Regions from separate parts of the Streptomyces sp. NPDC001231 genome, predicted to be linked through region 2. Evidence: riboswitches for the same ligand, from Rfam matches in the RefSeq annotation. Region 2 holds a riboswitch; the other holds the start of a gene.

Region 1 (3,199 bases), on a different contig from region 2:
CGAGCCGGGCACTGGTGGCCGCCAACTCGCGGCTCAGCGACTCAAGTTCGGCGGTCGCCGGACGGTGGGGCGCGGCGAAGTCGCCGTGGTCGCCGAGCGAGCGGGCCGCGCGGGCGAGCTCGCGGCTGCGGGCCACGACCCAGCGGCCCAGGAGCAGCGCGGTGGCCAGGGACACCACCGCCGCCATCGCCACGACGGTGGTGACGACGGACAGGTCGTGTGCGGACAGGAACATCGCCTGGGCCACGGCCAGGGTGCCCGTCAGCATCGCGCCCACCGCCACGGCGGCGACCACGGCGAGCGAGGCCGTCAGCGAACGCCGCCGGATCAGCCGCAGCGCACCCGCGCCGACCAGACCCGCCACTGCGGCGCCGAGGAAGGCGTAGAAGGCGATGAACAGGTTGTCCCGCACTGTCAACTCCCGTCGTGCCCGGTGGGGTCGAACCGGTAGCCCACGCCCCACACGGTCTGGATGAGGCGGGGACGGGCCGGGTCGGCCTCGACCTTGCCGCGCAGCCGCCGGACGTGGACGGTGACCGTGGAGAGGTCACCGAAGTCCCATCCCCACACCTCGCGCATCAGGTCCTCGCGGCTGAACACCCGGCCGGGGTGGCGCAGGAAGAAGGAGAGCAGGTCGAACTCGCGGAGGGTGAGCGCGAGTTCGGCGCCGTCCCTGGTGGCGCGGCGGCCGGCCGGGTCCACGGCGAGTCCGGCCGCGGCGAGCGGCCGCGGCGCGGTGGCGGGCCGGGTGCGGCGCAGCACCGACTCCACCCGCAGGACGAGCTCGCGGGGGCTGAACGGCTTGGTGACGTAGTCGTCGGCGCCGACCTCCAGACCCAGGATGCGGTCGTCCTCGTCGCCGCGGGCGGTGAGCATGATGACCGGCACCGGGCCGCGCCCGCGCATCCGGCGGCACACCTCCAGTCCGTCCATGCCCGGCAGCATCAGGTCGAGCACGACCAGGTCCGGCCAGTGCGCGGCGGCCCGGGCGAGCGCGGTCGGCCCGTCCGCGGCACGGTCGACGACATGGCCCGCGCGGTCCAGGTAGCCGGAGACGATCTCGGCGACCGTGGCATCGTCCTCGACGACCAGTACCCGCGCCGCCCCGGTCGGCCGCCGCTCGCCGGACCCGGCACCCGTGGACTCGTAAGACTCCTGCATGCCTCCAGCGTGGCACCACCCCCACGCTCACGCCGCCCCCGAGCGCTCCCCGCCCTCGGACGTCCGCATTCCGTAAGGAAGCCGGGCCGGACGAGCGTGAGGCACCTCACGGGAAGGTCACGAATACGTATCGGACATTCCACGCTTCATTCTTCACACCAGGCACACATGTTCGCTAAGTTGACGACCAGGCCGCACGATTGCCTCCGGCGAGTCGCGTCGGATCGTGCGACCTCCGCCGAGTCCGGTACGCCCCCACAGCAGCCGGAGCCGGGGAACCGACCAACCTCGGGGTGAAGCGGCTCAACTGTCCCTCCGGACAAGGGCCGTAGGGCACGCCTTCCACAGAACGTCCGCCCGATGCCGAGAGCAGAACCGGTAGGCGGCCCATGGGAGGAGTGCGTCTTCCTTGACGCGGGAACGACCGAGCGACGACAGGCCCAGCCGCGCCGAGGTCCAGCAGCGGATCAGCAGCCTCTACGACCAGGCGGAGAACGCCACGGGGAATTTCAACGCCACGCGCGCGATGAGCAAGAGCGCACGTACGCGGCGCGGTTCGGCTGCCTTGGGCGGTTCCGGGGGATCCGATCCGGCGATCGATCGGGTGGCCAGGAAGTGGTTCGACGTGGGGCGTGCCCAGTTGGGTCCGACCATGCCCGCGGTCCTGCCGCCGGACCGTATGCCCAACTCGGCCAACTCCCCTTCCGTCGCGCCGAGTAGGCGTCCGGCGGAGGTCCGCGAGGGACTGGGCCTCGAGGCGGGCAGGGCGCCTCGGCCGGAGCTGACCGCGGGCCCGGCGGGCCCGGTGCCCGAACTGCCGGCGGCGGTACGGGACACCACTCCCCCACCGGAATTGCCCGCCGCACCCACCGCCACCGTGGCCGCCTCCCCCGTGGCGGAACTGACCGCCCGCTCCATGGTGCCGCCTGCCACCGGAACGGCGGGACCGGTGCCCACAGGCACCATGGAAGTACTCCCCAACAGGACCATGCAGCCGCCGCCCACCGGCACCATGGGAGTACTCCCCGTCGGCATCATGCAACCGCCACCCACCGGCGCAATCGACTCGCTGCCGAACGGGACCACAGGGATACTCCCGACGGGAACCATGGAAGCGCCGACCACCGGCACCATGGGAGTACTCCCCGCCGGCATCATGCAACCGCCACCCCCCGGCAACATGCAGGCGCCGACCACCGGCACCATGGAAGCCCTCCCCAACAGCACCATGCAGCCGCCGCCCACGGGGACCATGGGGACCCTCCCCGCCGACATCATGCAGCCGCCGCCCACCGGCACCATGGGAGTACTCCCCGTCGGCATCATGCAACCGCCACCCACCGGCACCATGCAGCCGCCGCCCACCGGCACCATGGAGGCGCTCTCCGCCGGGACCCTTGAGGCGTCGGCCACCGGGGCCATGGAGGTGCTCAGCACCGGAAGTCCGGGCACCGCGACCCCGCCCGCGGGCCCCGTCGCGGGGTTTGCGGGCGTGGCCGAGGCGGGTCGTGAGGTGGTCGGCGGGGCGGGTGTCTCGGTCGCGCGCCACCGGCAGGGCGCGGTGCGGCGGCCCGCCAAGGAGCGGATGCGGAACAAGCTCGCCCTGGCCGGCGAAATGCTGTCCAGGCACGCCGCGCAGCAGAGCGCGCCGCCGCCCGCCGCCGTCGGGGCGCGCCCGGCCGAGGAGCCCCGGCCCGCGCCTCAGCCGGAGGCGGCGCAGTGGCAGCAGCACGCCACCGGACTGTTCGACACGACCCCGCCGCTGGACGGCAACTCGCTCTTCGACGCCAGCCAGGCCGGCGGCCCGGGAGCGGCGGGCGAGCCGGGGGCCGCCACCGGCCCCGACCCCGCCACCGGCCCAGGCGTCGGCGTCGGCGTCGGCGACAGCCCGTTCTCGGCCTACGAGCGGAAGGCCGCCAAGGCGCTGGCCTTCGCCCGCGCCCAGATCGGCAAGCCGTGCGTGTGGGGGGCCACCGGCCCGGGCTCCTACGACTGCTCGAGTCTCACCCAGGCCGCCTGGCGGGCCGCCGGGGTGGCG
Region 2 (3,199 bases):
TACGGCTCGCGTCCGACACCGGCGCGAGGCAGTCTGTGGAGGACACACGTCGGACCGAGGCCGCGGTCCGACGCCACCCGGAGCGGCGCACACCCCCGCTCCGGGCTCGCTCCACGTGTGGAAAACTGGTCTAGACAACCCTGATCACCTGAAGGGCAGCAACACATGGCTGAGCGCCGCGTCAACGTCGGCTGGGCCGAGGGCCTCCACGCCCGCCCCGCCTCCATCTTCGTCCGGGCCGCCACGGCCTCAGGCATCCCCGTGACGATCGCCAAGGCCGACGGGACGCCCGTCAACGCGGCCTCCATGCTGGCCGTGCTCGGCCTCGGCGCCGAGGGCGGCGAAGAGGTCGTCCTGGCCTCCGACGCCGACGGCGCGGACGCCGCGCTGGACCGGCTGGCCAAGCTGGTCGCCGAGGGGCTCGGGGAGCTTCCCGAGACCGTCTGACCGGCAGGACCGGTCCAGCGCCGAAGCCGTGCCGCCCGGACCGGGCGGCACGGCTTCGGTGTGCCCGGCGGACTCCCGGAACACCGGAACGGAACACGGCGGGGTACACCGCAAGCCCCGGCTCGGGAGCCGGGGCTTCGGAAGTGTCGCGTGGCACGCCGGGCGGTGCGCCGGCGCGGCGGGTCAGACGTCGACGCCGTGCTTGCGGAGGTAGGCCACGGGGTCGACGTCGGAGCCGTAGTCCGGGGACGTACGGGCCTCGAAGTGCAGGTGCGGTCCGGTGACGTTGCCGGTCGCGCCGGACAGGCCGATCCGCTGGCCCGGGATGACCTGCTGGCCCACCGAGACCCCGATGGACGACAGGTGCCCGTACTGGGTGTACATGCCGTCGGCCATCCTGATCACGACCTGGTTGCCGTACGCCCCGCCCCAGCCGGTCTCGACGACGGTGCCGATGCCGACCGCGTGGACGGTGGTGCCGCTCGCGGCGTGGAAGTCGATGCCGGTGTGGGTGCCGGAGGACCACAGGGAGCCACCGGTGCGGTAGCCGGTCGATACGTAGGAGTCGAGGATCGGCGTCACGAAGGCGTTGAGACGCTTGCGCTCTGCCTCGCGGGCGGCGCGCGCCTTGGCCTCGCGCTCCTTCGCGGCCCGCTCCGCGGCCTTCTTGCGCGCGGCCTCCTCGGCCTGCTTGCGCGCGGCGGCCCTGTGCTGGGCGACGGCCTGGGCGTCGATCTTCTCGGCGACGCTGTCACCGATCGTGACGACCGGGGTGAGGCCGGTGTCCTCGGGAGCGGGGTCCTCCGCGGCGAGGGCCGGGGCGGCGAGGGTGCCGATGACGCCGGTGGTGGCCAGGGCCGCGACGCCCGCCGCGCGGGCGGTGGTGCGGTGCATCCGGCTCGGCCGGCGGTGCTTCCCGGCAGCGCGGGTGAACGCCATGGGGACGTGGGTCCTTTCCTTCCCTGTCGCCTACCGGGTTAGCTGACGGGTTCGGAGCAGGAAGGTCTCCTACGGCCCCCTCGCGGCGTGCGCGGGTGTCCGATTCACCCCAGGGACGGTGGGTCCCCGGCTCCCCTGGCTCACGCCGTACGGGGACTCGGCGATGGCTGTCCGGTGCCGCGGACGCGGCGCACTGCCCGACGAACAGCCGGACCGACGCTAAACGGGGCCGCTTTCAATTCCCAAACGGATCAGATGTTTTGTAGCGCATACCACAGGGCAGACAGGCAACCTCCCCCTCAATTCGGACATCGTGGGGCCCTGGTGACGCTTCGGTCACCAGGGCCCCACGCGCGCGTGTGCCGTTCGTCGCGCGTGCGACGGCGGCGGCAACGAGGTGGTGCCTCTACTCGGCCGCGACGACGATGACCCGGCCGGCACCCAGGGCCTCGACCGGCTCCTTGATCTGCGCCGCGTCACCGACGAGGACCGTCACCAGCCGGTCCACCGGGAACGCGTTGACGACCGCCGCGGTCGCCTCCACCGTGCCGGTCGCGGCGAGCTGCTGATAGAGCGTCGCCTGGTAGTCGTCGGGCAGGTGCTGCTCGACCTGGTCGGCGAGCGTGCCGGCCACGGCGGCGGCCGTCTCGTACTTCAGCGGTGCCACGCCGACGAGGTTCTGCACGGCGACGTCCCGCTCGGCGTCGGTGAGGCCCTCGGCGGCGAGCTTGCGCAGCACCGTGAACAGGTCGTCCAGGGCCGGGCCGGTGTTCGGGGTGTCGACCGAGCCGCTGATGGCGAGCATCGCGGCGCCCGACCCGTCGGGGGCCGAGCGCAGCACCTGGCCGAACGCCCGCACCCCGTAGGTGTAGCCCTTCTCCTCGCGCAGGACGCGGTCCAGGCGGGAGGTGAGCGTGCCGCCGAGGCAGTAGGTGCCGAGCACCTGGGCGGCCCACACGCGGTCGTGCCGGTCGGGGCCGATCCGGCCGATGAGCAGTTGCGTCTGCACGGCGCCGGGCCGGTCCACGATGACCACGCGGCCGGTGTCGTCCGCGGTCACCGGCGGCACTGGCCGCGGCTTGGCGGGCGAGCCGGTCCAGGCGCCCAGGGTCCGGCCCAGCAGCTCGTCGAGGTCGACGCCGGTGAGGTCGCCGACGACCACGGCGGTGGCCGTGGCCGGGCGCACGTGCCGGGCGTAGAAGGAGCGGACGGCCGCGGAGTCGATGGTGCCGACCGTCTCCTCGGTGCCCTGGCGCGGACGCGACATGCGCGAGCCGGCCGGGAAGAGCTCCTTGGACAGCTCCTTGGCGGCGCGGCGGGCCGGGTTGGCCAGCTCGTGCGGGATCTCGTCGAGCCGGTTGCGCACCAGCCGCTCGACCTCGGAGTCGGCGAACGCGGGCGCCCTGAGGGCGTCGGACAGCAGGCCGAGCCCCTTGGCCAGACGGGAGGCCGGGACCTCCAGGCTCAGCCGTACGCCGGGATGGTCGGCGTGCGAGTCGAGGGTGGCGCCCGCGCGCTCCAGCTCGGCGGCGAACTCCTCGGCGGAGTGCTTGTCGGTGCCCTCGGAGAAGGCCCGCGCCATGATCGTGGCGACGCCGTCCAGGCCGGCCGGCTCCGCCTCCAGGGGCGCGTCCAGCAGCACCTCCACGGCGACGACCTGCTGGCCGGGGCGGTGACAGCGCAGCACCGTCAGGCCGTTGTCCAGCGTCCCGCGCTCGGGCGCGGGGAACGCCCACGGCTTGGCCGCGCCGGCCCGGGGCTGGGGGTGGAACTCCATCGTGGCGAGCTCGGTCACTTCGCCGCCTCCTCGGTC

What was found. A riboswitch is a leader RNA that binds a small molecule or an ion and turns the genes downstream of it on or off. The one in region 2 is predicted to bind cyclic di-AMP.
Region 1: it holds a riboswitch for cyclic di-AMP, as region 2 does, so the genes downstream of both, ACFY3J_RS21470 (NlpC/P60 family protein) here and ACFY3J_RS16930 (M23 family metallopeptidase) in region 2, are expected to answer to the same signal.

Annotation. Positions count from the first base shown of each region.
Region 1 is NZ_JBIAXS010000017.1:60,861-64,059, reverse strand. It holds gene ACFY3J_RS21480 (sensor histidine kinase) at 1-412, opposite strand, end outside; gene ACFY3J_RS21475 (response regulator transcription factor) at 415-1,161, opposite strand; cyclic di-AMP (ydaO/yuaA leader) riboswitch at 1,388-1,562, shown strand; gene ACFY3J_RS21470 (NlpC/P60 family protein) at 1,571-3,199, shown strand, end outside.
Region 2 is NZ_JBIAXS010000012.1:114,099-117,297, forward strand. It holds gene ACFY3J_RS16925 (HPr family phosphocarrier protein) at 166-447, shown strand; gene ACFY3J_RS16930 (M23 family metallopeptidase) at 631-1,386, opposite strand; cyclic di-AMP (ydaO/yuaA leader) riboswitch at 1,399-1,559, opposite strand; gene ACFY3J_RS16935 (M16 family metallopeptidase) at 1,793-3,181, opposite strand; gene ACFY3J_RS16940 (M16 family metallopeptidase) at 3,178-3,199, opposite strand, start outside.